Regions from separate parts of the Cytobacillus sp. FSL R7-0696 genome, predicted to be linked through region 2. Evidence: riboswitches for the same ligand, from Rfam matches in the RefSeq annotation. Region 2 holds a riboswitch; the other holds the start of a gene.
The links. Region 2 has a riboswitch for cobalamin ahead of MKX29_RS20770 (acyl-CoA dehydrogenase family protein). Riboswitches for the same ligand answer to the same signal wherever they lie in the genome.
Positions count from the first base shown of each region.

Region 1 (16,776 bases), 380 kb from region 2:
TTTTGATCAACGATACGACAATCTACAGCAGGAACAGGAATACCGATGCTACCATGTTTATGTGTACCATTTATTGGCGTACGGTGAGTCGTTGGGGAAGTTTCCGACATACCAAACCCTTCTAAGATGGTACAACCAGTTAATTGCTTGAATTGTTTAATAACCTCTACTGGCAATGGCGCTGATCCGGATGAACATATTTTAAGAGAGTTTAATCCTGCGGATCGTACATTGGGATGATGGATAAAAGAAAGATACATTTTAGGGACACCTGGAAACATGGTTGGTGCATATTTCTTCACTTGATTTAAAACCTCATCAACGTCAAAACGTTCAAAGAGCAAGATTCGCGCTCCTAAAAAGATGCCTACATTCATAGCACTTGTCATCGCAAACACATGATAAAGCGGAGTTGCCGCTAATATCGTTTCGTTTCCGAAAGCCACTTTTTGTCGATACATCACATAACTTTGGTAAACATTCGCAATTAAATTATGATGTGTAAGCATGGCTCCTTTTATCGTTCCCGTTGTTCCGCCTGTGTATTGTATAATGGCTAAGTCTTTTTTAGGATCTATAGACGCTTCAGTAAATTTAGTACTTCCATTTTTAAAAATATCTTTCATATGATGAACGATTGAAGATACTTCCCTATTAATACTGACATTTGTGGCATACATAATATGCTCTAAATCATACACTTCTCTAATTTTCTGCAGTGCAGTAACTGATTTTTCACCAACAACTAGTGCGCGTAATTCTGTATCATGAAACACTTGCAATACCTCTCTTGGTGTATAGGCTGGGTTAATTGGCACGATGATAAGACCAAGTGCATGACTAGCATAATAGGCAGTGACATAATCTGGATGATTGCCAAGCCATAACCCGATTCTATCCCCTTTTTTCAACCCACATCTCTGCCAATACGAAGCGAGTGTGTCCGTTCGTTTCTTCAGTTCCTCATAGGTGAGTGTTTCGTGATTAAAAATGATAGCCACATGATCTCGATAAGAATGCGCAGTTTCCTTTAGTACTTCATATAGGCCAATATAAGGTATGTGGAAATTTGGCAACCGATCTTCATAATATTTTTCCCATACTCTTTTTAATGAGAGATTATTCAAGACACATTCCTCCTTTATGTGTCACATATAGTCTTTTAATATATCTCTTGCAATAATTAGCCGTTGGATTTCATTTGTGCCTTCATAGATTTTCGTTATTCTTGCATCACGATAATACCTTTCAACAGGATAATCAGCGACGTAGCCCATGCCACCATGAATTTGCACTGCTTTGTCAGCCACTCGATTAAACACTTCAGACGCGTAAAGTTTAGCCATTGAGGATTCTTTCACGACCTTTCTACCTTGATCGACTAAATGAGCGGCTTTTAATGTTAATGTTCTTGCTGCTTCTGTTTCTGTTGCCATATCAGCTAACATCCATTGAATCGCTTGGTTCTTTGCAATTGGTTTACCGAACTGAATACGCTCATTCGCATATTTCGCTGATAATTCAATGAGTTTATCACAAGATCCAACTGCCCTTGCCGCTAACCCAATCCGTCCTTCACTTAAAATAGTTAGTGCAGCTACATATCCAAGACCCACTTCTCCTATAACATTTTCTTCTGGCACTTCACATTGATCAAACAATAATTGTGCAGTATATGAACCTTTTAAACCCATTTTTTTATCCTTTTTTCCTACTGTAAATCCAGGAAAATCTTTTTCTATTAAGAAGGCAGTAATCCCCTTTGCGCCTTTGTCTTTATCTGTAACAGCAAAGACCGTAAATACATCTGCTACAGGCGCGTTCGTGATGAAATGTTTTGACCCATTAAGAATCCACTTATCTCCCTTTTTCTCTGCTTTTGTCGCAAGATTAGTAGCATCAGAACCTGCCCCAGGCTCTGAAAGGGCAAAACAAGCAATTTTTTCTCCTGATGCTAAAGCAGGTAAGTATTTTTCTTTCAAGTAGGGAGAGCCAAGCCTTACTAAACCTGTACTACCAATACCTGTGTGTGCACTAATTAAACTAACAAAACCATTATGCGTGCGACCTAATTGTTCTAATACAGCGGTTTTCCCAACCATGCCAAGACCAATACCCCCATACTCTTCTGGTATACTCATCCCAAATAATCCAAGTTCCTTCACTTGCTGAACCAAAGAATCTGGTATACGGTCGTCATCTTCAATTTGTTGTGCTAAAGGCTCTACTTCCTTCTCGACAAATTGGTGAACCATCTGCACGATTTGATCGATTTCTTGGTTTTGAACTGTGAACATAAGATCACTCCTTTGTTTGCTTTATTAATATAGATGCAAAAACCATGCCATCATTTTTAACTCATGATAAATCGTTAATGAATAGCTTTAACACAAGTTATATAGTTATTTTTTCCGCATCCTTTAAATCAGCAAAAAAGTAAACGCTTACTTTTTTGATTCAAAAAAGAATAGAGTAGATTCACTAATGAATCAACTCTATTCCATACTTTTTAAGCTTTCTTGAAATTGTCGGTTGGCTTGTATGCAAAGCGGATGCGAGCTCATAGGTTGTTGTACATTTTTTTAAAGCTTTCATAATAGCTTTTTTTTCTGCTGCTTCTACTACATCCTTTAATGTCTCTATTTTGTCATTTTCATATGGAAAATCTATTTCTCGCTGATATTCTGGTGGAAGATCATTCATTGTAATGATAGACTCTTGTGAGACAATAACCAATCTCTCAATTAAGTTGGCTAATTCACGAATATTGCCAGGCCATTGATAATGGTATAAAAATTTTTTTACATCATTATGTAGATCTTTGTTGAAATGATACTTTTCGTTCGTCTGTTTTAAGAAATAATTGATTAAGGGATAAATATCCTCCCGCCGGTCCTTTAAAGAGGGGATTTCAATGGTAATTACATTTAAGCGATAATAAAGATCTTCGCGAAAACGACCTTTATTCACCATCTCTTTTAAATCTCTATTAGTCGCAGCAATAAGCCTTACATTTACATTCTTCGTCTTCGTTCCGCCTACCCGTTGGATTTCCTTTTCCTGAATAACTCTTAACAATTTGACTTGTGAAGCCAACGGTAATTCCCCAATCTCATCTAAAAATAAAACCCCTTCATCGGCTAGTTCAAACATCCCTGGTTTCCCTTGTTTATCTGCACCTGTGAAAGCACCTTTTTCATAACCAAATAACTCAGATTCAATTAATTCTTCTGGAATCGCACCACAGTTTAGTTTAATATATTTGCCCTTCATTCTTCTATTGCTTGTTTCGTAAATATATTTAGCAAGAACATCTTTTCCTACGCCTGTATCACCAAGAAGAAGAACTGTGGCATCCACATTAACAATCCTTTCGGCGGTTTCGTATACATGCTTCATTTTTTCACTTTCTATGACAATTGATTGCTGATGTATGTTAATGTTTTGTTTTAACCTTTCAATTTCTTGACGGTAAGAGAGGTTTAATTTATTTGCTTCTTTTAGAGCATTTTGTAGTTCAATCAACTGTGATAAATCTCTAATATTTGTGACAACACTTTCTACTTCTCCTGTATCGTCAAAAACTGGACTACCTGTAAGGAGCAACGATTCATTGCCAGCTCGATTAAACTGGACATGTGAAATCGTTTCTTTCTTTTCTATCACCCTTTTCGTTAACGAACTCTCGAGAATGCCTCTTTCAATTAAAGCATCGACCTTTTTGTTCATATAATAGTCTTTTGGGATCCCTGTAATTCTCTCCATTGCGGAATTGGTTAAAATGGTATTACCGTTTCGATCGGTTAAATAAATACCATCGTAAGAGTTTTCTATGATTGCTTCTAGTAGCGTATTTGCCTTCATCAAGTCACTTACTTTATTCATTAATTGAGACAATTCGGAAGATAGAACCCCTATATATAAGTAGTGATGTTGTCCTGATTGACTTCTGATAAACAGAAGAAAATCTTCATCCGTTAAAAAGGCAACCTTTATCTTTTCATTACCATACGCATTCCATCTAGGAAATAGGTCGTCAATATACGTGGAAGGCTTCCCTTTTATCAAGATACGTAATGATTCGCTCATAGAAATAATTTCACCAGTGAGCGTTGTCTCTACTGTCAATAAAAGACTACGATTCTGTACAATCATCTACTATCTTCACCTCTTCACATGGTAAACAAATAGAGGAAATAATTTCACTATATTTCCTCCTAGCTTGGAACGTAATTAACTATTCGTATCGGCGGTTTTCTTTGTGTGCTGATCAAAAAAAGAGAGAACTTCTTCAAACACAAGCTGCTCATTTTCTTTTTTAGAAAATCCATGTCCCTCATCTTGTAATAAAATATACTTTACTTCGCGTCCTTTTTTCCTCAATGCTTGCACAATTTGATCAGATTCCTCCTTCACTACACGGGGATCATTTGCTCCCTGAATAACGAGCATCGGTTTAGTCATAGCTTCCAAATAAATAATAGGGGAGTATTCAGTGAGTTTTTCCTTATCTTTTAAGGGATTTCCAACCCATTGATCCATAATTGGTTTCCAATCTTCGGGAACTGATTCTATAAACGAAAATAAATTAGAAGGTCCGAAGATATCGACCACCGCTTTAAAATACTCTGGATGTCTACCATGTAAAAGTAGCGCCATATATCCGCCGTAGCTTCCGCCCATTAATAGAATGTCACCTTTCTTTGTATAACCTTTTTCAATTAGCCACTCTATACCAGCTATATTATCTAACCTAGGACCATCTCCCCAATCACCCTCTACCATTTTCATAAAGGACAGGCCATAACCTGTTGATCCTCTAAAATTAGGGGCAAAGATGCTATATCCATGATTGATAAGAAACTGAAAATAGGAACGAAAAGATTTTCTCTCTGCGGCTTGCGGTCCACCATGTGGCCAAAATATAACTTGGCCATTATTTACCTCTTTATTTGCTTCAAACCATAATGCTTCAATTTCTAAATCATCAAATGAAGGATAGTAAATCGTTGCCGGCTCGACAAGCTCAGATTCTTCCACACCTGGTACGCGATATTCAGTTAACTGCTTCCACTTTTCACCCTTTTTCAATTGATAAATATTGTGCGGTTTAATAGCGCTTCTTCCTAAAAGATATAAATTTCCTGAGTCATGAACAACTAATTTTTCAATGATATCACAAGGAATTTCTACCTTTTGTAAGGAATTATGATCTAATGAATAAGCATAAAGATAATCCTCCACTCCTTTTTCAGAAGTTAAATAGATGATGTGATTACTCTTATCATAATGAATGGATGAGAAACTTTCATGGTCAAGCCCGACGACTTTACGAAATTGCTTTGTCACGATATTAAATTCAGCCAAATAAGTGAAATTTTCTTTAAAGTTGGTGATCAAATAAATCGTGTCTTCCGCGGTAAACAAAGATCCAGTTACCGTATGCGCCTCTTCCTCCTTTTCAGTTAAACAAAGCTTTTCACGTTCCGTATGTACATAAGCGAGAGAATGCGTATTGGCAAATACAGTAGATGAAATATAACTCTCTTCATTTGGACTCCAACCATCTAGAAACGTCATACCTTCTTTACCCTCTAGGAAAAGTTCTTCTTGCTCTGTTTCTATATGATATCTATAAACATTTAAATAAGTTGGGTTATTTTTAGCCGAACTATAATATAAATACTGGCCATCTTTTGATAATAAGGGATTAAAATTCCTCGTTTTTTCATTATTGATTAGTTGTTTCAATTTACCACCACTTGGATGGACTGCATAATATTGCGCACACTCATCCCCATCTTGATCAAAACCCGCAAGTATAAATTTGCCACTCTTATCATAGAGAAGCCCCATGCACACTTGATTTTTGAATGTTAACTGAACTGGAAATTGTTGTGGCAAATTCATTGCCCATAAATTATAGTAGCCATTTAAATTTGTACTAAACACTACTTGGGACTCATCGGAATTAACGACAAAATCATTAATGCTTAACGTTTTTAGAAACTGATCCATCTCGGGTTTTGGAAATTGAATCATAGAGTTGCCCTCCTATTAATAGATTATTCTTATTATTCAGTATACCACACTCTATTTTACCAATTAAAACCAAACAAAAGCGAACATAGTATGACATTTTTATTTCAAATCTACTTGTTTGCAATAATTTCGCCGTAAATGCTCAAAATACCGATAGGAGGATGTACAAATGAACCTTCTTTTTTATTTATTTTTTCTTTCTTTTGATTGAAAAAGGTTCAATTGGTCATTCTGTTAATGCAGCGTGTTTATTTTAAACTTCCTTCATTATAAATGTAAGGCATATAGAAAGAGGATACTAACTATGATTAGACTATTTGGAGGGCGAATTTTCAAAACAGGCATTTCTGTCTTTATTACTGCATTTCTATGTCAGCTATTCACATGGCCACCAACCTTTGCAGTCATTACCGCTCTCGTTACGATTGAGCCTACGGCGAAAGAATCCATTCGCAAAGCACCAGCAAGATTTCAAGCTTCTTCTATAGCAGCTTCCTTCGCCGTTTTATTTACCTTTATCTTTTCAGATAGTTCGTTGGCTTACGCACTAACAGCCGTTTTCACTTTGATGATATGTACGAAGTTAAAGCTAGAAGATGGTCTACTTGTAGCCGCTTTAACCGGTATGGCCATGATTTCAATTGTACAAGAAGCTTATATGGCAACATTGTTAATGAGACTTGGAGGTACGACGCTAGGTTTATTAATTTCAACTTGTGTAAATATATTTATTTTACCCCCGAATTATTTAGTAAAAATAAGCAAAACGTCTACACAGTTATTGAATCGTATGGAAAATATTCTTGTATATGTAACAAACAACATCAAACAAGGAAATAGCAGCAGAAACGAGGTCAAACAAGTCATTGCAAAGATTGAGGAAGAAATAGCTCATTACCAACAGCTGATACAATATCAAAAAGATGAATGGCGCTTTCATAAATTTTCTAGGAAGGATGTATTTTACCTAAGGCAGAAAGAAAGGCATTTAACTATCATAAAACAAGCGTTTATCCACTTATTCCAGCTTGTAAACCTTTCTTTGAAAGAGCTTACACCTTCACCCTACTTAATGCGATTATTGCAAGATACTATACTGCATCTGAAACAGCCATCCAAGCAACCTAATGAAGAGGACTATTTCCATTTAAGGACACAATATACATTGAATGACAACCACCTTAAAATCGAGGAAAATATGCTCGCCATACAACAGCTCATCATGCAGTATCAAATGAATGAAGAAAAGTTAAGAAAACTAGATGAGAGAATAATGAATGTAGAAAACACGAGTACTTAAGATGTATTTATGAGAGCGTATGGTACAGAAGAGGATTTTATTTTGCAGCCTTATTTAAAATTTAAATGTAGTTAGTAACTGTTATTTTCCGTTATGAGAAGGAACTATTACTTTTAAGGCGCACTCACTCTTGGGGTTTCCTCTGAGAGCAGTGTTTCTCTCATTTACGTTACTTTTATTCTTGGGGCTTTTTCTAAAAGCAAGAATCCGCCCCTTGTACCACTCTTCTTACAGCTTTAGGAAAAAATGAATTTCCCTATTATCCTCTTTTACAATTCAACAAAAAACCACAGATCACTTAATCTGTGGCACTCTTTTCTATATTTATATTGTTCAACATTCATTGCATAGTGTGTACCCTGACACCTTATATCCTTTTCTTCTAAGAAATCGAATGCTCATGTTTTTTTCTATTTTTGATGAAGCAATAACGTGTACGCTCTTTCCATCGATTTCATGATAAAAGCGATGGAGATAAGCAATTGGAATATGCAGACGATGATGAGCCTGATCTACTTTTTCATTATAGTCCCTCACATCAACAATCCGAACATCGCTTTCTTGATTGTCTTGTAACACTTGTGCCTTCACACCAAATACCGGCAAATATCTACTATATATAAAAGTCAAAAGTAAAATGATTAAGAGTATACTAATAAACGTAAGCATTTTTCCTCCTAGGATGTTATATTCACCCTCATATTCTATACCCCTATTGGTATGAAGTCAACAAGAAGAACTCACCCTTCATATATCAATTACTAAGCGTCATTTATTTTTTCTAAAACCTACAGCTGAAAGCTATTTTTTTATCTCACTTTCATGTTTTGTAAAAGTAAGTAATAAGAAAAGAACAAAGCTAATCAATAGGATACTTCCTCCAACAATATAAAAAACCGTATTAATCATCTCTGGCATAAAACCTGGTTTAAAGATAAACATTGCCATTCCAGCGGTTAAACCAATTGTGCCGATAATGGCAGTAGTGACATGTAATTTTGCAAGGAATCTTAGCTTCGGAGTAAATAATTGATAATATACCGCCCATGCGAAAAGTGATAGCCAGCCAACAACTAAACTATGGGCATGGATGGGTTTGAAGGCATAACTCCCTGCTCCGGCCATATGTGATCCTAGAAAAGCACCTATCACTGCAAAGATAGCAGAAAACCTAAGTAATATTTTGCTAAATTTATTCAATTGACACTCACCCTTTTCATCTTCATTCATTTGATTTTATTTTGTCATCATATGTCCTATCTCACCTTTTATGACTGACAAAATAAGGTTATAGAATGAATATGAACGGAGTATGAACAATGGTTTACAATAGAATTGTTTTGCTAATTCGATTGGTTTGGTAGCATAATTGTAAAAATCGTTCCTTCTCCTTCTTCACTTTCGACTCGTACTTCTCCTTGGTGAAGATCTACGATTGAATAAACAATGGAAAGTCCTAACCCAGAACCAGCAATGGAACGATTTCTAGAAAGGTCGGAACGATAAAAACGATTAAAAACCTTTTTCATTTCCTCCTGATTCATACCAATACCATTATCCTGAATTTGTACTTTTATCCAGCCCCCCTCTTCTTTAAGAATGATGGAAATATCTCCATTTTCCTTTCCATATTTAATGCTATTTGTGAGTAAATTTTCCCAAACAGAATAGAGCAAGGAGGGGTCCCCTTCGATCATACAATCAGGCAATGAATAACTTAGCATCATGCCTTTGTCTTCTAAATGCCACTGATATTGTTTAATCACTGACTTTAGTTGTTCACTCATATTAAATGAAACGATATTAACCATATCTTTCCTATAGTCGATAGAAGATAATAATAATAATTGATTTGTTAAATCAGACAAACGGGTTACTTCTTCTTCCATCATTGTCATTTGATTCATTTCTTCATCTGTTCTTTTCTTTTCCTTAAAAAGATGTAAGTAACCTTTTATATTAGATAAAGGGGATTGAATATCATGTGAGATATTTGTAATAAATTCTTTGCGCATTTCATTTGCTGCTTCTAATTTTTTCGTCATTTTCATAAAACTTTGAGTGAGAGAACCAATTTCATCTTTTCTATTAGTAGGTAACTCAATACTGTACGCTCCATTAGCAATCACTGTTGTTGCTTCATTTAACTTTCTAATCGGCTTTACAATATACTTTGTACTGATGAACACGAATAAAATACTTAATAAGAGGATACCAATCAATAACCAAGCAAACATCATGTGCATTTCGCTAAATAAAAGGGAAATATCAGGTCTGAGAAAAAGAGCATACTCCCTCTCTTGATAAGTAAATGGTACACCGACAGTATTTTTAAGTTCGTTAGCAAAAAAACCGGTCACAAATGTAGCATGTGGAAAAAGGTTAATACCGTGATAAATCCGACCATTCAAAACTTGTTGAACAGCAGCACTACTTAAATTATGATCGCGATACTCCGCTCCATAAAAAGATTCCTCTCCAAGACCATCAGTTACAAATATTTGATAACCAAAAGAGCTGATATTTGTAAGATATAGTTCCTTATTGATTTGTGGATTCTCCTCCATGAAGGTAATCGTAGCTTTCGCCATCTCTGTCACTTTGGCATCGTTTTTAGGCTTTAATGATTGTTGATAATATGCATTGCTCAAGATGAATGAAATGACACTACTTAGAAGCATAATACAAATGGTTGTGAGAGCAATTTTTGAGTAAAGTGTTTTCATTTGCCTATCTCCAATGAATAACCGATACCGCGAATCGTTTTAATGATTACATCTACCTCTAACTTAGATAAGCGGCTACGTAAACGTTTAATATGTACATCAACAGTCCTTTCATCCCCAGAAAAATCAATGCCCCAGATTTGTTCAATTAATTGCTGTCTACTGTATACTCTATTTTGGTTAGCAGCCAGAAAATATAATAACTCAAATTCCTTCAGTGGTAATAGATAGGCTTTATTGCTCACTTCAATTTCATAGCTTTTTTTATTGATATATAATCGGTCGAGCATGATACTCGTTGTTCCTACCTTTCCATATCTTCGTAATAATGCATTGACACGGAATAATAACTCTTTCGGCTCAAATGGCTTTACCACATAATCATCCGTACCGACTGAAAACCCCTTTGCTTTATCATCTAATTGTCCCTTTGCCGTAAGCAGGATAATCGGGAGGTCAAAATCCCTACGAATTGTTTTTGTTAGTTGATAGCCATCCATGTTCGGCATCATTATATCTGCAATAACAAGATCGACTACTTCCGTTTCTAATATTGCCATCGCATCCTGACCATCTTTTGCCTCAGTGGTTTGATAGCCTTCTTTTTGTAAACTATCCTTCATTAAATAGCGAACATGTTGATCATCATCAACAATTAAAATTTTTTTCACAAGAAACACCTCTTCTTCTTAAAGCTTATCATTTCTTCAATTATTAAGAAGAAATAATAAACCTTGCATATGATATGCAAGGTTTATTATAAAACTTATAATTCATCAAATCCATTATCGACTTGATTCACTTTTGTATATTGTCTTGATTTTTGTTCGAAGAAATCAGATTTGCCTTGATCTACCTCTTCATAAGCAACAATCCAACGGAGTGGATTTTTACGGAATCCTTCAAACGGTCGTTCAAATCCTAATTGATTACTGCGGACATTGGCATAAAATTTGATGTATGCTTCAAGGTCAGTAATAAGAATACCATCCATTTTATCACCGATTACTTCACGTGCCCATTCAATTTCGAGATCTGCAGCTTTTCTAAAGGTATCTTTTACAAATTGTTGCAATTCTGGTGTGTCTAATTCAGGATGCTCGTTTAAGATTTCTTTAAAGATTTTTACAAATAAATCAACGTGAATTTGTTCATCACGATTAATATAGTTAATCATCGTTGATGTAGATACCATTTTTTGATTTCTCGCTAAATAATAGAAGAAAGCGAAACCTGAATAGAAGAATAAGCCTTCTAATACTACATCATAAACGATTGATTTTAACATATTTTCCGCCGTCGGTTCTTTTACAAAATCTTTATAACCATTTGTAATAAAATCATTTCGTTCTCTTAATGTTGGTTCTGTACGCCAATAATCGAAGACTTCATCTTGCTTACTTTTTGAAACAATAGAAGAAAGAATATAAGAATACGAGTGATTATGAATAACTTCTTGTTGTGCAAGAATAATCATTAACGCTGAAAGACTAGAATCTGTTAAATAATCTGCTGTCTTCCCAGCATAGTCAGTTTGAATGCTATCTAGTAACGCTAGTAAACCGATAATCTTTAAAAAGGCTTCTTGTGCGTCCTCAGATAACTCAGGGAATTGCTTAATATCTTGAGACATATTAATTTCAAATGGTGTCCAGAAATTAGATAACATCTTTTTATATTTAGGGTAAGCCCAGGAAAATCTTACATCATCCCAGTTTAAAACGTTCGAACATTCTCCATTAATAATACCTGTTGAACGGTTTGGTGCTTCATGATTCATAATGGGACGTTTATTTAAAGTGTTCATTTATTTCATTCTCCTCTCGGTGAAATCAGCTAGAGCATGATTCACAATCTTCAATATCTGTGGAAGTAGAACGTAAATAATACGTTGTTTTCAGCCTGTTTTTCCATGCCGATACGTGAAGATCTAATAATTCTTTTGCTTTAATCGTATTTTTAATATATAGATTAAATGACACAGCTTGGTCAATATGCTTTTGACGTTTCGCATTTTGAGCAATGCTCCATTTTTGATCGATATGGTAAGCAGATTTATAGTACCACGTCGTTTGAGCGTTTAGGTCTGGTGCAGTTACAGGAATACGATAGTCTTTTTTCTCTTCTGAGTATTGCTTGTTGAAGATTGGATCAATACTCGGTGTGCTACCTGCAATTAATGCAGTTGACGCATTAGGTGCTATCGCTTGTAAATAGCCGTTTCTAATTCCTTTTGCTTTCACTTTTTCCATTAGTCCTTGCCAATCAAGTTCGCTATCACCATTCAGGTAATCTCTTTTTTCGAAATAGGCACCTGTATGCCAATCTGAACCATTGAATGCTGGGTAGGCTCCCTTTTCCTCAGCTAGATTCATAGAACTTTCAATCGTTAAGTAAGCAATCTTCTCGTAAAGTCGGTCTGCAAATTCTAATGATTCAGGGCTTTCCCAAACGACCTTATTAGTAGCTAATAAATGATGCCAGCCGAAAGTACCTAAGCCGATCGCGCGATATTTTTTATTCGTTAACTGCCCTTGGATAACAGGGATTTTATTAATATCAATTACATTGTCTAGCATTCTTACTTGAATAGGAATCAATCGTTCTATGACTGCTTCATTCACTGCTTTGGCAAGGTTAATAGAAGACAGGTTACATACGACGAAATCACCAGGTGTTTTCTCGATGACAATTTTACCATCTTTTGTATACTCTTCTACTCTTGTTGTTACACTTTGATTTTGAACGATTTCAGTACAAAGATTTGTGCAATAGATCATGCCAGCATGTGCGTTTGCATTCATACGGTTCACTTCATCCCGATAGAACATAAATGGTGTTCCCGTTTCTAATTGACTGCGCATGATAGACTTCATAATATCGATAGCAGGAATTTCCTTCTTCGATAGCTCTTCATTATTGACGCATTCTAGATATTTCATTCTAAAAGTACCTGCACCAACTTCTTCATCATAATAATCTTCTAATGAGAAGCCCATTTTTTGTCGAACTTCATGTGGGTCAAATAAATACCAGTTACTACGCTCTTCTACTTTTTCCATGAATAAATCAGGTAGACAAACACCGGTAAATAAATCATGTGTACGTAATCTTTCATCACCATTATTTAACTTTGCATCAAGGAAAGAAAAGATATCCTTGTGCCAAACGTCTAGATAAACGCTAATTGCTCCTTGCCTTTGTCCAAGTTGATCGACACTTACAGCTGTATTATTTAGCTGTTTCATCCATGGAAGCACACCAGATGAAGCGCCTTTGAATCCTTTAATCATACTGCCTCTACTACGAATCTTACCTAAATAAACGCCGATTCCACCACCATTTTTAGATAGTGCAGCAATGTCTGTATTACTGTCATAAATCGAATCTAGACTATCATCAACTGTTTCGATAAAGCAGCTAGATAGTTGTCCCCAGTTCTTACCTGCATTGGATAAAGTTGGTGTAGCTACAGTCATAAATAAGTTACTCATTGCCCAGTAAGCTTCTTTTACTAATTGCAACCGATTTTTTTCTTCTTGATGCATAAGAATCATTGCAATAACCATCCAGCGTTCTTGAGGCAACTCAAAAATTCTCTTTTGGCGATCTTTTGCTACATAACGATCGGTAAGCATTTTAATCCCGAGATAAGTAAAGAGCTGATCTCTTTCAGGGACAATTTCTTTGCCTAATTCATCAATTTCTTCTTTTGTATAACTAGATAATAAAATAGGACTATAAATCTCAAGATCACTTAATTGTTGAATTAAAGTATGAAAATCACCATAGGCCTGGCCACTGTACCCTCGGTTCTCCGCTGCTTGTTGATAAATCTTCTTTAAATATAAATGGGCAGCCACATATGTCCAATCAGGTTCATTAACATTTATGTAAGAAAGACATTCTAGTATTAACTGATCATAGAAACTATCTAACTCTAAGTGATTTAATTGTTCCGCACGCTTTTCTAACGCACTAATTGGTAAGTTGTTGAATTGTTGATATAATTGTTCAAAATTGACTGTCGTATCAATCATTGTTTTCAAATTTCTTCCTCCTTCAAACTATTTCTATCAAATTTAGGCATAAAAAAAACCGCCCCAGTTACACCTTGAGCGGATCAAACGACAGTATAAATACAAGTGTACAATAACACTCTTTTCATCAACTGTCGTTTCATCTTCTCAAGCCCCGAAGAATTGAAACTTATGATTAAGAAGGCAGGTATCCTGGCTTGTGTATCAATCTACTAAGAGCCTTCCCATTCTTTCAAAAGAACAGTGGTTTCCTCTTTTCGTCACACTTACAGTTGCGGGTACAGCTCCGGCTTATCCGGATTCCCATTTTAAGTCCATTTGGACTCCTTCAACCAATTACTATATGTAGTTGTCGAGAAGTAAAAAAATAACTATATATTGTATCTGAGATTGTATGAGTAATCATATCACATCATTTCATAGAATACAATTTATTTCTTTTATCTAAATTTAAAATATACGTTTCGTTCTTTTAGCGGTAAATTTGAGACCATAATAAATAATAGCATTTCTTATTTGTGTAAAAAAGTCTTGAAATCCATTAAAAATTGTTCAAGCTGACCAACTCTACTTTTTTACCTTCAAACGAGTAAGCTTAAACCAGAAAAGTAATAGTTTTTTGGTAAATAAATTAAAAAATCGCAGAAGTATTGAAATAAATTCAATGGTGGTAAAGTTGTGGGTCAAAAAATCTATATAAGTATATGCCATATTAAAAAGAAAATAATTTACCTCAAGGGACAAATTTTTTTATCCATCTCCTACATACCTTCTATAAAAAGAGAAAAACAAACTAACTATTTAATTAGCTTGTTTTTCTCAATCAGTTTTTTGATAGAATGTTTTATAGAAATTCATACGTAACTTGTCATCTTTATCTTACACGTTGCAAACGAAGTGCATTTAATACAACGGACACAGAGCTAAACGCCATCGCAGCACCTGCTAACCATGGTGCTAAGAAACCCGCAGCTGCAATAGGAATACCGATTGTATTATAACCAAACGCCCAAAAAAGATTCTGTTTAATATTACGAATGGTTTTTTTACTCATCATGATTGCATCGGCAATACTATTTAGATCACCACGCATAAGTGTAATGTCTCCTGCTTCCATGGCAATATCTGTTCCTGTACCAATAGCCATGCCGATATCGGCAGTTGCTAATGCTGGGGCGTCGTTAATACCATCTCCTACCATCGCTACCTTTTTCCCTAGACTTTGCAGCTTTCTTACTTCTTCTGCCTTCGTTTCTGGTAAGACTTCTGCAATGACTTTTGATATACCTACTTCTTTAGCAATAGCTTGTGCGGTTAACTGGTTATCTCCAGTCATCATAATAACTTCTAACCCCATATCATGTAGCCTTTGAATCGCTTCGTTTGATGAATCTTTTATCGTGTCAGCTACAGCAAGAAGGCCTTTTGCTCTACCGTTAATAGCCACAAGCATTGCTGTTTTCCCTTCACCTTCTAATTCTTTCATTTGTTTCGAGAACCAAGAGGAGTCTATCCCATTCTCTTCCATTAATCTAACTGTACCAATCAGTACATCTTTTCCTGTAACTTTCGCAGAGATACCATAACCTGGTAGCGCTTCGAAATATTCACTTTTTATTTTTTCTATATTTTTCTCCTCTAACCCTTTCACAATGGCTTCAGCAAGAGGGTGTTCAGATGACTTCTCACTCGCAGCAACAATGGAAAGAAAATGGGCCTCATTTGTTCCAGGCTCGACTATGATATCGGTTAATATAGGCTGACCATTTGTAACAGTACCTGTTTTATCAACCACAACAGTTGTAATTTCATGTGTCATCTCGAGATGCTCTCCACCTTTAAATAAAACACCCATCTCTGCTGAACGGCCAGACCCTGCCATAATTGAAGTAGGTGTCGCTAATCCTAGTGCACAAGGACAAGCAATAACGAGCACAGCAATCATTTTTTCTAACGCACTAGCTACATCACCCGGTTGCAAGAAAAGAAACCATATAAAGAAGGTAACAAGGGCAATAGCTACCACAATGGGAACAAAGATGCCCGAAATCTTATCGGCTAACCGCTGAATAGGTGCTTTCGACCCTTGTGCTTGCTCGACTACTTTAATAATTTGCGCCAGCGCTGAATCTTTTCCAACCTTTGTTGCTTCAACGGTTAAATGACCATTTTTGTTTACAGTTGCTCCAATTACTTCATCACCAGCTTTCTTATCAACTGGCACACTTTCTCCTGTTAACATTGATTCGTCAACAGCTGAATGTCCTTCAATGATTACTGCATCTACAGGAATTCTTTCACCAGGCTTAATGATAACCTTATCGCCTTGCATAACTTGCTCAACTGGGACAATCGTTTCCTTCCCTTCTTTTACTACAACGGCTTTTTTAGCCTTTAAATTCATTAATTTCTTTATTGCTTCTGATGATCTTCCTTTTGCACGTGCTTCAAATAATTTCCCTAACAAAATAAGGGTAATAATAATCGCACTCGTTTCATAATAGAGCTCAACATGATGACCATATGTTGCATTCATCGATTGTAATGTTAGAAACAAACTATAAAAGTAAGCTGCAGAAGTACCTAATACAACAAGTACATCCATATTCGCGCTACCAGATTTCAATGATTTATATGCACCAGTATAAAATTGCCAACCGATAATAAA
Region 1 covers NZ_JBBOWA010000001.1:3,681,453-3,698,228, reverse strand. The annotation lists gene MKX29_RS19085 (long-chain-fatty-acid--CoA ligase) at 1-1,127, opposite strand, end outside; gene MKX29_RS19080 (acyl-CoA dehydrogenase family protein) at 1,149-2,297, opposite strand; gene MKX29_RS19075 (sigma-54 interaction domain-containing protein) at 2,482-4,155, opposite strand; gene MKX29_RS19070 (S9 family peptidase) at 4,234-6,042, opposite strand; gene MKX29_RS19065 (aromatic acid exporter family protein) at 6,347-7,342, shown strand; gene MKX29_RS19060 (hypothetical protein) at 7,676-8,011, opposite strand; gene MKX29_RS19055 (hypothetical protein) at 8,144-8,542, opposite strand; gene MKX29_RS19050 (HAMP domain-containing sensor histidine kinase) at 8,686-10,068, opposite strand; gene MKX29_RS19045 (response regulator transcription factor) at 10,065-10,739, opposite strand; gene MKX29_RS19040 (ribonucleotide-diphosphate reductase subunit beta) at 10,835-11,875, opposite strand; gene MKX29_RS19035 (ribonucleoside-diphosphate reductase subunit alpha) at 11,901-14,108, opposite strand; cobalamin riboswitch at 14,274-14,451, opposite strand; gene MKX29_RS19030 (heavy metal translocating P-type ATPase) at 14,983-16,776, opposite strand, start outside.
Region 1: it holds a riboswitch for cobalamin, as region 2 does, so the genes downstream of both, MKX29_RS19035 (ribonucleoside-diphosphate reductase subunit alpha) here and MKX29_RS20770 (acyl-CoA dehydrogenase family protein) in region 2, are expected to answer to the same signal.

Region 2 (16,776 bases):
TTTATTGCATTATTGTTTATGGATTTTGAGATTGGATCAGACCTAGGTTTAAACCTTGTTAAAGGAATAATTTTAAGTTTTATAAGTGTGATGGTATTCCTTCCAGCACTTACATTATTATTCCATCATTGGATTGAAAAAACACAGCACAAATCATTAATACCAAATTTTAAAGGTATTGGAAAAAAAACATTAAAGTTAAGGTTTCCGGTCTTGATTTTCGTCTTACTTCTCGTTATACCTAGCTTTTTAGCACAAAAAGAAACCTCATTTACTTATGGAATGGGGGATCAACCTGACAGTACTAGGTTAGGGCAAGACATCCAAAAAGTAGAAGAAATATTTGGCGAATCAACCGCTGTAGTATTATTGGTACCTAATAATGAAATAGGTAAAGAAAAAGAAATGATTGCATCTATTGAAGAGGTTGACCATGTCTCAAATGTAATTGGCTACACGAATATGGTTGGTTCGACTATTCCGCAAGAATATTTAGAGGAGGAAGCAAAGGAACAATTCTTATCCAATAATTACAGTCGAATCATCATTAATACTGATGCAGGAACAGAAGGAGATATTCCTTTTCAATTAGTAGAAGAGATAAGGGAAATAGGTACTAAGTATTTTGGTAATCAAGCGTTAACTTTAGGCGAAAGTGTTGCACTTTATGATATGAAATCAACGGTTACAGAAGATAATTCTTTAGTAAATACTTTAACCGTTATCGCGGTTGGATTCGTGTTACTTGTCACATTCAAATCATTATCATTACCGATTATCTTATTATTAACAATACAATCTTCTGTTTGGATTAATCTCGCCATACCCTATTTTACCGATACGTCATTAGTATTTATTGGTTATCTCATCGTTAGCACTGTACAGCTTGCAGCAACGGTCGATTATGCCATTTTATTAACAGAGACTTATAAGCATAATCGTGGAAAACTTTCTCCAAAACAAGCGATGAGAAAAACAATTGATGAGAAATTATTTTCCATTATCGTGTCTGCCTCCATTTTATCTAGTGTCGGATTTATATTATGGCTAACTTCTTCAAATCCAATCGTCGGTTCTATTGGATTATTATTAGGTAGAGGAGCATTGCTCGCGTTTTTACTCGTTATCCTTTTTCTACCTGCATTATTATTACTATGTGATAAATTGATTCAAAAAACATCTCTACAAATGGACTTTAGTAACAAGGAGGAAAAACATGAAGATCATTAAATGGATGCTTATCACTGCTTCCCTATTTTTCTTTCCTGTGATGAATATACATGCTGAATCACAAACAGTTAAAGGCGGAATGAGTAAAGGGAAAGTAGCAAACAAAAATGAAGTGATTTATGCTAACTTGCTAGCAGACGGTAACCTAACCGAATTATATGTTGTCAATTCGTTTGAACTGATAGAACCTGGTGTGATAGAAGATTTTGGGAATTACCAAAAGGTTAAAAATCTAACTGACACATCAAAAATTAGCAAAGAAAATGATCAGATCACATTACAAGCAAAAGAAGAAAATTACTATTATCAAGGAAACTTACCAAATAACTTTGAGTTACCTTGGCGTTTTACAATAAATTATTACCTTAATAATAAAAAGGTTGAACCAGAAAATTTAGCTGGTAAATCGGGCGATATAAAAATGGAAATTGCTGTAGAAGCGAATGAAGGTAAGCGTTCTTCATTCTCTGAAAATTATATGCTGCAAATTAGCGTACCGCTGAACACTGAAAAATTCAAGGAGATAAAAGCCGAGAATGCCACTGTTGCACAATCCGGCAAAGATAAGCAGCTCACTTTTACCGTTATGCCGGAGCAGGAAGAAGTATTTACGATTGAGGCAGAAACAAATCATTTTGAAACAGAAGGTGTGCAAATATCTGCTTTACCTGCTTCACTTGCCATTGATAGCCCAGATACTGAAGAATTGACGAGTGAGTTTCACTCATTAACTGAGGCAATTGGTGACATTCATCATGGTGTCGGAGACTTAGCAATAGGAATGAATGAACTATCATCAGGCTTACGGTCTTTAGAGGGTGGGTCTGCACAATATAAAAAAGGACTAAATGAATTAAGTCAGTCTGGTAACCAATTAACAGAAGGATCAGCACAAATAAATAATACTTTATCTTTGATTAAAGATGAGATGAAACAAGCCAGTGGCGTAAGTGGTATTGGGGAACTCGAGAATGTAACAATCGATCTGCCTGAGGTAGCGGATAATCTAGAACAAGCAGCAAATGATGTAGACCAAGTAGTTGTTAATTATAATGAGGTAAAAACACAAATCAATCGTGCTCTGGAGCAGATACCAGATAACCAAATTTCAGATAAAGAGATAAATAAATTATATGAAAGTAATGCGGATAAAGAGGTAATTGATCAATTGGTAGAAACCTATAGAGGGACAAAAGCTGCTCAAGAAGTTCTACTACTAGCCAAAGATAACCTTACAGACATGGTTGAACCGCTATCAACCTTTAGTCAATCAATGAGAGAAGCAGCAGGTAACCTTCGTGCAATATCATCTAATATAGACGAATCTATTCTTCAAATTGACATTGATGAAGGGTTAAAACAATTGACATCTGGTGTTGAAGAAATGGTATCTAACTATAATCAATTCCACCAAGGGTTACTTGCTTATACAGGCGGTGTTTCTGAATTAAGTACATCATATAGTGACATCCATGAAGGAATTAGCGGTTCTCTATCTGGAGCTGAGCAACTAACCAAAGGAGCTGGCTCGCTTCATAATGGAACTGGACAATTACATGATGCAACTAAAGACATTCCTGATGAGGTGACAAAAGAAGTGGATGAAATGATATCGCAATATGATAAATCTGATTATGAGCCAATTTCTTTTGTATCAGATAAAAATAATGAAAAGTTGGAACTAGTCCAATTTGTCATCCAAACAGATAAGATTAAAATTAAAGATAACAAAGAAGATGTAAAAGAAACAAAAGATAAAGTAGGATTCTTCGAGAAACTTCTTAACTTATTTAAGTAAACTTGAAAAACACGCCACTGCAATCTAGGAGGCGTGTTTCTCTTTTTGGTGGTAAATTTATATAAACCTTTCATGTTACATCAAACGATCGGTCAAAATGAAGAATTAGGCTTTCTTCTACTCGGGTTGTAGGAGTGGATTTAATCAATGACTCTAGCTTATATTGTGGTTGGAAGAAAAATGATAAAGAGCCTAACTTTTTCATCATTTTAAGCTGAGAATACATATTCTAAAAAATAAATTGTAAATTTTCCGAAAAATTGATATATTGTTAGTGTGAAACTAAATAAGCTAAATAAACAGGTGCTTGTTCATCAAGCTTAAAAGGGAAACCGGTTAGACTCCGGTGCTGTCCCGCAACTGTATTTGCGAGCGGATTGTACATAACCACTTATTCATTATTGAATAGGGAAGGAACAAATCCGCCACGACCATAAGCCAGGAGACCTGCCTGTTTTAGCCAACATCATTACCTACGCGGATAGGGGGTGTTAAGTGCGGATAGAAGAACATGTATATTACTCAACACATGTTTATTTGTTTGTCCACTCGTTACTTAACAACTTCTTTTAACAGGAGTTGTTTTTTTTTGAAGGTGGTTTGCTTCTTGCTACTGATTTGAGCAAGCGCTCAATCAAAGGAGATGGAAAGATGTAAAGGGAGTGCACGATGGCGAAGCTAAAAAAAACGCTAGAAGAAAAGGGAGATATTTTTTCTCCTGAAGATTTTCTTGAAGAGGAACAACTCATTGCACAAACGGCAGAATTATTTATTAAGAATGAAGTGTTGCCCCAAATAGATTCATTAGAAAAAAAGAACTATGAAGTGGCTAAGAATCTGTTTCAAAAATCAGGGGAACTAGGTCTACTAGCTATTGATGTACCTGAGGATTATGGCGGGTTTGCACTTGGTAAAAAATTATCCGGGCTTATAGCTGAAAAGATAGGATACGGTGGGGCTTTTAGTGTTTCGTATAATATTCATGTAGGTGTTGGCACATTACCGTATGTTTATTTTGGTTCAGAAGCACAAAAACAAAAGTATTTACCACAACTCATCTCCGGGGATTGGATTGGTGCTTATGCCTTAACGGAAGCAGGAGCTGGATCGGACGCACTTTCACCGAAAACAAGAGCTATTTACAACAGCAAGAGTGATAGTTGGATAATAAATGGGGAAAAACAATGGATTACCAATGCTCACATAGCAAATGTGTTTGTTGTATTTTGCCAAACAAATGACGGGATGACTGCTTTTATTGTTGAAAAAGACATAGCAGGCGTATCTATTGGTGCAGAAGAAGAAAAGATGGGTATTCATGGATCATCAACAGCTACTCTTATATTGGAAGATGTCGTTGTGCCATCCGCTAATATACTAGGAGAAAAAGGAAAAGGTCATCAAGTTGCCATGAATATATTAAATCTTGCTAGATTGAAGCTAGCTTTCTCGAATATTGGCACAGCTAAACAAGCCTTCAACTTTTCTCTTAGCTATGCGAAAGAGAGACAACAATTTGATAGAGCGCTGGTTGAATTTACGTTGATACAAGAAAAATTAGCTGAAATGGTGACATCTATTTATGCAAGTGAAAGTGCCGCTTATCGCACAGCAGATATGATTGATCAAGCTCCAACAGATGAAGGAATCACCTCTTTAAAAGCATTCGCAATGGAATGTGCCATAAACAAAGTACGATGCTCTGAAATGCTTGGGCATGTAACAGATGAGGCCGTTCAAATTCACGGTGGATACGGTTATATGAGAGATTACGATGTTGAGCGACTATATAGGGATGCTCGAATCAGTCGTATCTTTGAAGGAACAAACGAAATCAATCGCTTAACCATAGCAAAAAACTTACTTCACAAACACTCATCTAAAGATATCACAATCAATACCCCTACACCATTACACCAAGATAGAAACAGCCAATTTATTGAGTTAGGAAAAGAACTGTTATCGCTGTCTTTGGAAGCGGTTTCAAATGCAAAGATTGATATAAATAGGGAACAGCAGTATGCACGTCTTTTAGCTAATATCATCACAGAACTATACACAATGGAATCGACTTATATGCGGACATCAAAACTGCAACATCGAAAACAAAATCAAAAGTGGAAAGATTTAGCGACTGATATTATATGCGAACAATGCTTTCAATATTTGAAACAACAAACGATTAGCCTGATTTCAGCAGCGATACTTGATGAAAAAGAACGATTCGTTGCATTCGCAAACATTGAAAATTACCAAATCCCACTCTACAGCAATCTGTTATTGAAAAAAAGGCAATTAGCACAAATACTTATTGATCAACCAAAATTACTGAAATGAAGGGAGCTTAAATGATGGGTGAGAAAATCGGTTTTATTGGTTTAGGGAATATGGGTTTACCGATGGCGCAAAGCTTATTATCAGAAGGCAATGAAGTGTACGGCGTCGACCTCAACAAAGATGCTGAAGCGGCATTGCTAAGGTCGGGAGGTGTGATTGGATTATCTATCAATAATATCATAAAGCAAGTAAATTTTATTTTCACAAGCTTACCATCAATGAAAGCGGTGGAAGAAATCTATTTAGGTGAGGAAGGATTGATTACAAAAGGACGGGAAGGCATTGTCCTGATTGATACAAGTACGGTTGCTCCTAGCTTGAATCAAAAATTAGCAGAAGAAGCAAAAAAGAAGAGCATTCATTTTCTTGCTGCTCCTGTCAGTGGGGGTGTAATCGGTGCTGAAAATCGTACTTTAACCATTATGGTCGGTGGTCCTAAACAAGCTTTCGAGCAATCCCAACCATTGTTAAATATTCTTGGAGAGAATATTTTTCATGTGAATGAACGAATTGAAAGCGGAACTGCAGTCAAATTAATCAATAACTTACTTATCGGTTTTTATACTGCTGGTGTAAGCGAAGCCTTAAATCTGGCAGAAAAAAGCAACATTCATTTAGCACAATTATTTGAGATGTTGAATGTGAGCTACGGCCAAAGTCGGATATATGAAAGAAACTATAAAAGTTTTATCGCGAACGAAGATTATCGTCCCGGTTTTACCTTGCAGCTATTAAATAAAGATCTTGGTTTCGCGCTTGATTTAGCCAAGGAACACGAATTGCAATTGCCAGTTAGTGAATTACTATTAAATATATACAAAAATGCTGAAAACGAGGGTTATGGTAGCCAAGATATGGCTGTTCTTTATGAAAAAGTGAAAAATGATCAAACAAAAAATGCGAAAGAAACGGGGATGAAGGAATGATTAAAACAGAAATTCCAACAATGAAAAACCATATTAATGGTGAATGGGTTGATTCAAGCAGTAAGGAAGTGGAAGCCGTACCGAACCCGGCGAATGGGACAATTATTGCTTACGTCCCCCTTTCTGGTAAAGAAGATGTTGATTTAGCTGTCAAAGCTGCTGCTGCGGTCTATCCTAAGTGGGCTGAAGTACCCGTCCCAAATAGAGCGCGTCTGCTTTACCAATATCTTCATTTGTTAAAAGAGGAAAAAGAAAACCTCGCTCAAATTATTACAGAGGAAAATGGAAAAACATTAAAGGATGCGCGTGGTGAGGTACAAAGAGGAATTGAAGTCGTTGAACTCGCAACCTCCACTCCTAATTTAATGATGGGAGATGCACTTCCTAGTATTGCCGAAGGGATAGATGGCTCAATTTGGCGCTATCCGCTTGGTGTTGTTGCTGGGATTTCTCCTTTTAACTTTCCAATGATGGTTCCTTTATGGATGTTTCCTCTGGCAATCGCCTGTGGGAATACATTTATACTGAAAGCTTCTGAAAGAACGCCGATCTTGGCTGGTAGACTCGTAGAGTTATTCTATGAGGCAGGTTTTCCTAAAGGGGTACTAAACCTTGTACATGGAGGAAAAGACGTGGTTAATCGCTTATTAGATCATCCAGAAATTCGTGCAATTTCATTTGTTGGGTCAGAGCCGGTCGCCAAACATGTTTATCAAACTGGCACCGCTCACGGAAAGAGAGTACAAGCATTAGCTGGTGCGAAAAATCACGCAGTTGTAACATCTAGTTGTCATCTAGAAAAAACGGTTCAAGGTGTTATTGGCGCAGCGTTTGGAAGTAGTGGGGAACGATGTATGGCTTGTTCTGTGGTAGCCGTTGTAGAAGATATAGCAGATGATTTTATGAACCTACTTGTAGCAGAAACGAAAAAACTTACTGTCGGGGATGGCCGGTTTGAAGAGCATTTTGTTGGACCACTCATTCGTGACACTCATAAATCCCGTGTGTTACAATATATCGCCTCAGGGGTTTCAGAGGGAGCCAATTTAATCGTAGATGGTAGGGATACAGAGACGACAGAAGATGGTTATTATGTAGGTGCAACAATATTTGACAATGTAACATCCGATATGAAAATTTGGCAAGATGAGATTTTTGCACCGGTCTTAAGTGTCGTTAGAGTAAAAACATTTGAAGATGGTATCGCCTTAACGAACCAATCAAAATTTGCCAATGGAGCTGTTATTTATACATCTAGTGGTAAAGAAGCACAAATTTTCAGGGAGAAGATTGATGCAGGTATGATTGGTGTAAATGTGAATGTACCTGCTCCTATGGCGTTTTTCTCTTTTGCTGGTAACAAATCATCATTTTATGGAGATTTAGGAACTAACGGAAAAGATGGTGTTCAATTTTATACAAGAAAGAAAGTCGTAACTGAACGTTGGTTTTAAAAAAAATGGAAGGAGAGATTGTATGACAGATGAAGTACTCTTCACAGTAAATGATAAAGGGTTAGGTGTGATTGCACTCAACCGTCCGAAAGCGCTAAACTCACTTTCTTTAGCAATGGTTCAACCACTTAAAGAAAAGTTACTGCGATGGAAAAACAATAATCACATACAGATAATTCTGATCAAAGGAGCAGGAGAAAAAGGCTTGTGTGCAGGTGGAGATATAAAAGCTTTATACGATGCCCGCTTGAATGAAAAAAATAAAAGTCTGGCAATGCAATTTTTTAAAGAGGAGTATGAATTAGATCAATTAATTTATGACTATCCAAAGCCCATTATTGCTTATCTTGATGGTATTGTAATGGGCGGGGGAGTTGGACTGACTTATGGGGCAAACTATCGTATCGTAACTGAACGGACGAAGTGGGCCATGCCTGAAATGAATATTGGCTTCTTCCCTGATGTCGGTGCAGCCTATTTCCTTAACAAAGCTCCAGGCTATATTGGCCGTTATTTAGCGTTGACGGCAGAGACGATACATGCATCTGATGTTCTCTACATAGGAGGAGCTGATTATTTCATCAAGAGTGAACAATTTAACTCCCTCTTAGAAAATCTAGAGAATATGAATTGGTTAGATGTAAATCACGATTATAACTTGAATGATTTACTCAACCAGTACGCCAACGACGAAAGCGGAGAAAGTAAGTTATCACAATTACAAGAAGAAATTGATTTGCACTTTTCTTTTCAAACATTAGAAGAGATTCTACACTCTCTTCGTGAACATCCTAGTGATTTCGCTACAACGACAAGTGATATGTTATTATCTAAATCACCTTCATCACTTAAAGTCACACTTAAGCAACTGATTGACGGTGAAGAACAATCTCTCACAACTTGCTTAGAAACAGACTTCATACTTGCTAGAAATTTTTTAAGCCATAGTGACTTTTATGAAGGTGTACGGTCAGTGGTCATTGACAAAGACCGCAATCCCCAATATGACTTTGCACAATTATCCGATTTTACATCTCAACATGTTGAGGGATTCTTTCAAAAAAAGTAAGCTAACTCTTAACGAAAATCAAATGAAACAGCAAGGGCATGAGTTTATTACCATATCAAATAGAAGAGAAAGCAATTTTTTTCTATAATATTGATATTTTTCAAGAAAGAAATTATACTTATATAAGTAATATATGGCTAATAGGTAAAGAGATTGCCTATTACTATATAATAATAGGTGAATGGTGAGATGGATAACGAGTAGCTTCTGCTGCTTTGCTATTAGCCCGCCATAAAATAGTTTATGAAAACAAACTATTTTATGGCGGGCTTATTTTATGCATAGAGAAATAGGTTTAACAAATGGTCACATGAGGACCATAAGATTACATTTTCACTATACACTTACCTTGGAAAAACTGTGACTTTATTATTGGAGGACGCTTTTAATGAATATCGAACATCAATTCAATATGATTATAAGAGAAATTCGAAAAAAACATGTAGGCAATGGACCAAGAGAAATGACTACAAAATTTACAGGCTGTTGGGCGATTACGGAAATGAAAGGGAACTTAACAAATGTCGAGAAGTTCATGATTGAATCAACGAAAGGCTACCAAGTAGTCCATGAAGCTCGAACAACCCTTATCAAACAATTATATAGCGATAAAGAAAAGGTTGAAAAACTTGAAGTACTCGTTGGTGCTCAATTAATCAATATTTTTACTGATATTGATTTGGAAAAAGATATTGCGATGACGATTTATGTTTTTGATAAACCTTTGCAAGTATAACTCTCAACTCTTTAAGATGATTAAAATTGGAAAAATAGGTGATTAAAATCGATATAAAAGAAATGTTAAATCAAGTTCCTGTTGTGAATGAAGAAGAAGGACGGTTATTATTAACTAACTTAAATACGCAAATGATTAAACTATTTCAGGAAAAGGAAATCGCAATCTATTATTCACTATTAGAGGATGTTTTGAAGATTGCAAAACATTTAAATTTAGATACGGTAATTAAATATTTCGGAATCACCCCCGTGGTGAAGGCAAATGAAAGCATGCAGTTCCAAGAGATCTTTCGTTGTCTTCACACAAAGGAAAGGAATAATAATTGGTTCTTGGATTTCTTTTCTTTATATTTAGGTGTTTCTGTTATTTATGGCTTTAAACCTGAAGAAATTAAAAGAGCTGATTCCTAATAAAGAGAAAACATTTCAATCCCTTTTGTTGAAATGTTTTTTTATGCAGTGATAAATGAATAAAATATTCTGTTAATTGAAAGCATTTTACTTGTATTTGTTATCATTCTTTGTAAAATGAAAGCAAGGAGTGATAAAGATGGTAGAAAAAACTGCAGGGCATAGTTTATTGGAAAAGGTGTCATTTGGAAATGGGCAATTAAAAAGCAGGGTAGTAATGGCACCAATGACAAGAGGGTTCTCACCAAATGGTGTACCAGATGAAAAGGTAGCACAATATTATCGCAGGAGAGCAGAAAATGGTGTAGGCCTTATTATTACTGAAGGCACAGCGATTGATCATCCATCAGCAGTTGCTGGTGAAACAATTCCCCTTTTTTATGGCGAGGATGCACTAAAAGGTTGGGCAAATGTAGTAGCTCAAGTACATGAAGCCGGCGGGAAGATTATTCCACAATTATGGCATGTTGGTGCAGCAAGAAAAGCCGGGAGTCTACCTAACATCGATTCACCGCCTGTCAGTCCTTCAGGCATCACGTTAAAAGGAAAGAAAATTGATCAGATCAAGGTACTTACAGAAGAAGATATACATGACCTAGTTGATGCGTATGCAAAGGCTGCTAAATCTGCCAAAGAGATTGGATTTGATGGCATCGAATTACACGGAGCTCACGGTTATCTAATTGATCAATTTTTCTGGGAACTGACTAATAAACGGACAGATCAGTATGGTGGAGACCTACAGGAACGCTCTACATTTGCAGCAGAGGTCGTTAAGGCATGCAGACAAAGTGTTGGTCCCGATTTTCCAATTGTTTTCCGCTATTCTCAATGGAAGGGTACAGATTACAAAGCCAAGTTAGCGAATAATAGTAAGGAGCTTGCGACCATATTATTACCTTTAGTTGAAGCGGGTGTAGATATTTTTCATTGTTCAACAAGACGCATATGGGAACCAGAATTTGTAGATGAACACCCTACATATAACTTGGCTGCTTGGACAAAGAAAATCACACAAAAACCAACAATTGCAGTTGGATCCATTGGCATTAATCGCGCATATTTAAGTAGTGAAGACAATGCACAAATCACCATTGAAAAAAATCTTAAAATTGTCGATGAAAAAATGAATGCTGGTGAATATGATTACGTGGCAATCGGTCGTGCCCTACTTGCAGATCCAGAATGGGTAACTAAGTTAAAAGATGGGGCACTTGATCAGGTGAAAATTTATACAAAAGAAGCAGAAGGCACCCTCTATTAATAGGAAATTATTTTAAAAACCGATTAAAATAAGAATCGGTTTTTTTCCCGTTGTTTCTTTCCTCCATAAAGGAGGGCCTTATGTAGCAAGATTGAGTTGTAATGTAGAGACGAATCGAAAAGATATTTTCTTATAATTATTGGTATGAATGTCGAATGTCTTTACTTCATTTCATTCTCTCCATTCAATGAACAGGTTTCGGGAGATTGTTTTTTGCTCGAAAGCTTTCATAAATAATGATTTCTATGATAAAGCTTTTATCAATGTTTCTAACCTTTGTAAATAGGGAATATGAAAATATAATGGTTTGTTTCATAAAAATGAACATTGCAAACCTAATTCCTTGTAAACAGATGGGTATAATGTTATATTAATCAAAAATCGAAAGAGGAGAGAAGAGTATGACCAAAACGATTCCACCAATTGTTTCAACCCAATGGTTAGAGGAACATTTAAATGATGAAAATATCCGCATACTAGACGCGACGACTTTCTTAAAGTTACCAGATGGTGATGGACTTTACTCTGTAACGAACGGACGAGACGCATATAAAGAAGAGCATATTCCGGGTGCTGTGCATGCGGATGTAGTAAACGAATTAGCAAACCCAGATGATCCAAAAGCATTTACATTGCCATCTCGAGAAAGGTTCGTAGAAGGGATTGAAAAATTGGGTGTTGGTGATGGTACGCATGTGATTATTTATGACAAAATCGCTGAAGTCGGCTCCCCGAATGCCGCATCTGATTGGGCATCACGTGTTTGGTGGCAACTTCGCTTCGAAGGATTTGATAATGTCTCAATCTTAAACGGCGGGTTTAGAAAATGGAAAGAAGAAGGTAGAGAAATTAAGTCTGGGATTGAATATTATCCAAAAGCAACTTTTAATGGTAGAAGAAGACGGGAATTATTAGCTACAAAAGAAGATGTCAAAAAAGCGATAGATGATCCAAACATGATTATTATGAATTGTTTATCACCAGATGTCTTTAGTGGTAAGAAAAACACTTACGGTCGTCCCGGTCATATTCCTAATAGTAAAAATGTCTTCTTTGCCGACTTATCAGATGATGAATCACTTCTCATTAAAGATGAAGAAAAATTACGTGAAATTTTTGAGCCGACCGGTGTATTTGATCAATCTAAAAAAGTCATCACATATTGTGGCGGTGGGATTGCTGCTACATGGAATGCTTTCATTCTATATACACTAGGCCGTAAAGATGTCGCTGTATACGATGGTTCCATGACAGAATGGGTGCAAGACGAAAACGCGCCACTAGTAACAACCAATAATGAATAAATTCTTTCCACGAATGTTCTCGCATTTGTTGATTTAAAATAAAATTTATAAGTTGTAAAAAAGTTCGATAATTTATAAAAAAGTTTGATAACTTATAATAAAGTTTGATCAAAAGTCCTGTATTGATGCAGGACTTTTTGTTCAGCAATCGGGCCATTTAATGGAGCAAGAATTATCGAGTAAACGGGACAGTTTGATAATAAATTTAAATAATTCTGAGTTTTTATGGTAAAATGAGGAAGGTAATTGATACAGAAAGGAAGCTTTATATGAACAAATATAAGATAATTTTATTTGATTTAGATGGAACACTTTCAGACCCAAAAATAGGTATAACTAAATCTGTTCAATATGCGTTAAAGAAAATGGACATTGATGAACCTAATATCAATAAACTTGAATGTTTTATCGGTCCACCACTTCAAGTGTCATTTGCTGAATATTACGACTTTGATGAAGGAAGTACACAAAAGGCAATTCATTTTTACAGGGAAAGGTTCAAGGATAAGGGTATGTTTGAGAATGACCTATATTCGGAAATTCCTTTTCTACTAAAATCATTAAAAGAACAACAATATATTTTAGTTGTTGCAACTTCAAAGCCTACTGTATTTTCTGAACAAATACTAAAGTATTTTAACATTGACCATTATTTTGATCTTGTTGTTGGAAGTAATCTAGACGGAACACGAACATCAAAAACTGAAATTATTCAATACATACTTGATAAGTACAATGAGCATAGGTTAGATGATTTTATTATGATTGGTGACAGAAAAGACGATATGATTGGTGCAAATAATATTGGTATTGACTCTATCGGAGTAACTTATGGATATGGTTCATTTAAAGAATTAAGTGATACTAACCCTACACATATAGTTAATTGTGTTGACGAGATAACAGATATTTTAATAGCAAGTAAAGTTGGATAAATAACGAAATTATATTTCCGAAATAAGGAATTGGCAGCTATTCTGCATGAAAAGGGTGCTTTTCTTAGGTTATAAATCGTTTTATTTTCTTTTGTATATTAAAAAATAGTTGACCAATATGAATACAAGGTGATTAATCATGAGTGGTTATCAATGGGTAGGAAGCCAAAAACATTATGTAGATGAAGTTCACACTGAATTGTTGAACAACGATATTGTAATAGGTCATTTTGGTGGTAACTCTTCAACTGGGCAATTTAAGAATGAAGATGGATGTTTAATTTGGGTTAATCAAGAAGAAGATTGGGAGTTTGTTATTATTCTTGATGCTCATAATACAGCACAAAGTGCAGAATTAGTTCTTAAAACCTTTGAAAAAGAAAGAGACTCAGTGCAACAAATCTTAAAAATGCAGACAGTAGAAGCTTTCGACACCATATCCACCTTCATTCTAAATATTTTTAAGGGTCAAAGCTTTCGAGAAGCTAATCAAAATGTCCAAGGAGAAACTGCTTGCCTATTTGTTGTTAGGAAAGGAAAATTCCTTTGGTGGCTATCGATAGGAGATTGCATTCTTTATTTGTTTCATCCTGAACTTAAAGCACTAGGAGAATTTCAACAGAATCATAGAAGTTTTTATGAGTGGGTAGGACAAAAGAATACTTTTAATTTAGCTGTACCTTGTTACAGTTCTGGAAGGAAAGAATTACGGAAAGGAGAAAATCATATTTTCTTAACAACAGATGGGCTTATTGAGTGCCCAAATACTAATTTTGACAACCCATTTGAAATATTTAATACCTTCGAAGGGATAACCAATCAATATGGTGTTAAAAGATTATTAGAAGAAATTAAGGAAAATAATGTACGTGATAGTACCACAATAATTTCATGGAAAGTAACTATCAACAATTCAGCTACTTTACCTAGTGATATTCCGCAATAGGGCGCTTTTCAAGAACAAGGAAAGCTCTCTTAAATGATTTGAGTTAGTTTGTATATTTTGAAATAATTGGTATTAAGCAATAGGACATTACTTTTGTATAAGGCTTAAAATAATTAATTCAAATTAAGGGAGGGTAAGAATTATGGGTAATGAAGAAGATAAGAGTTCTGTTTGGATTGTTAGCAAGAAAGAGAAAGTTTGGAACGCAATAATAAATGAAGATAAACTTTCACAGTGGTATGCACCTGGTTCACCTTGGGAAATTCCTAGTCTGAATGTTGGTGAGAAAATTACTTTTACGTTAATACCTAGTGTACATAATAACCTTACAAGAAACTTCCAATGACCTTAACAATTGAGAATGTTGTTACCTATCAGGAATTTGCCTTTCGTTTAGATTCACAACAAATTCTAATATCAATTACATTAAAAGATGAATCCAATGGAACAAGAGTAACAATGAATTCGGAAGGTTTTGCTACCTCTTTAGAAAATTTGAAAGCCTTAGTAGAAGGAAATAAAATACGTAATATTTAAAAAAGGTTATTCAATTATAGGGCGCGATTGTTGAGCAACAAAGGTAGAAAATGATCAAACTTTTTTTATAAAAATCGTCTTCGTAAAATGTTTAAAGAGCCTGTTTTTATCAAACTTTTTTTCAAAAACAGGCTCTTTTATATTTGGGAAATTAACATAATAAGACGTGCATTTGATCAAACTTTTATATAACCCAACAGCATTCATGGTTTTTCATTTCGCAAAAAATAAGCATTTACATAAATGATCGTTTACACTATATTCTATATTAATACTAAATAAGGTGTGGACAAATATATGACTCAAAAAAGATTATCCGATTCCATCGCTGATGACATTATCTCTATGATTGTCATTGAGAAACGTTTTCAACCTGGAGATAAGCTACCTAACGAAAATGTATTATCGGAAGAATTGAATATTAGTCGAACTACTTTAAGAGAAGCGATTAGAATCCTTGTTACAAATGGCATTGTCGAAATCAAAAGAGGTAGAGGGACTTTTATAAAAGAAGCTTTGGATATTGACCATATGCAACATTTCGGATTGCTTACAGATGCAAAAATTAATGCGAAAGATTTGTATGAAATGCGCTTAATATTTGAACCAGAAGCTGCATACTATGCGACCATTCGAGCAAGTGACCAAGAAATGAAAAGAATTATCGATTATGGATTACAAATTGAAGAGAAGATTAAAAAGAAGCAAGATCGAACGGCTGAAGAGCAGAAATTTCATCAATCAATTGTTAAAGCGACCCATAATGAATTTATGGAAAAGCTCATGCCTGTCATTTATCAAGCCATCGATAAAGGGGTGATTTTATCAGTCGAAAAAGAAGTTGCAATTAAAGATACATTGAATGATCATCAAATGATTATGGATTTTATGAAGAATCGTAACCCTGAGGGAGCAAGAAGTGCGATGAAAATTCATATATTACATGCAATGAGTGAATTAGGAATTGAATAAAAAAGCAAAAAAGAGCATCTTTTTATAAAAGATGCTCTTTTTGTCTAACAACGTTATTGACAGCAGACAACATACGTTTTACAATACATTATACAAATAATCAAAATAATGAAAATTGAAGGTGTGGTTGTAAATGAGAAGAAGCGATACGATTAAACTTGGAGTAGATAGAGCTCCTCACCGTAGTCTTTTATATGCGACAGGAAAAGTAAAAGCAAAAGATTTAGAGAAACCATTTATTGGTGTATGTAATTCATATATTGATATTATTCCTGGACATGTTCATTTACGAGAATTTGCAGATGTGGTTAAAGAAGCAATCATTGAAGCAGGTGGCATTCCCTTTGAATTTAATACAATCGGTGTTGATGATGGAATAGCCATGGGGCATATTGGTATGCGTTATTCCTTACCTAGCAGAGAGTTAATTGCTGATAGTGCGGAAACCGTTATTAATGCCCACTGGTTTGATGGCGTCTTTTATATTCCAAACTGTGACAAGATCACTCCTGGTATGTTAATGGCAGCCGCGCGTACAAATGTCCCTTCCGTCTTTGTTTCAGGTGGGCCGATGGAAGCAGGAACGAGTGCAAGCGGAAAACAACTTTCATTAACATCTGTTTTCGAAGGAGTAGGAGCTTTTAAGTCAGGAAAAATGACAGAAGAAGAGTTCAATGATATTGAAAATAATGCGTGTCCAACATGTGGGTCTTGTTCAGGGATGTTTACAGCTAATTCAATGAACTGCTTAATGGAAATGCTAGGTGTCGCTCTTCCCGGTAACGGATCGATTGTCGCAACAAGTGCGAAACGAAAAGAGTTAATCTATGAAGCTGCTAAACATTTAGTTCGCAT
Region 2 covers NZ_JBBOWA010000001.1:4,058,818-4,075,593, forward strand. The annotation lists gene MKX29_RS20760 (efflux RND transporter permease subunit) at 1-1,230, shown strand, start outside; gene MKX29_RS20765 (YhgE/Pip domain-containing protein) at 1,217-3,028, shown strand; cobalamin riboswitch at 3,313-3,497, shown strand; gene MKX29_RS20770 (acyl-CoA dehydrogenase family protein) at 3,698-5,365, shown strand; gene MKX29_RS20775 (NAD(P)-dependent oxidoreductase) at 5,380-6,291, shown strand; gene MKX29_RS20780 (CoA-acylating methylmalonate-semialdehyde dehydrogenase) at 6,288-7,745, shown strand; gene MKX29_RS20785 (enoyl-CoA hydratase/isomerase family protein) at 7,768-8,814, shown strand; gene MKX29_RS20790 (DUF2294 domain-containing protein) at 9,203-9,550, shown strand; gene MKX29_RS20795 (hypothetical protein) at 9,589-9,963, shown strand; gene MKX29_RS20800 (NADH:flavin oxidoreductase) at 10,103-11,227, shown strand; gene MKX29_RS20805 (sulfurtransferase) at 11,629-12,531, shown strand; gene MKX29_RS20810 (HAD family hydrolase) at 12,801-13,466, shown strand; gene MKX29_RS20815 (protein phosphatase 2C domain-containing protein) at 13,606-14,412, shown strand; gene MKX29_RS20820 (hypothetical protein) at 14,555-14,758, shown strand; gene MKX29_RS20825 (hypothetical protein) at 14,755-14,949, shown strand; gene MKX29_RS20830 (FadR/GntR family transcriptional regulator) at 15,247-15,921, shown strand; gene ilvD (dihydroxy-acid dehydratase) at 16,055-16,776, shown strand, end outside.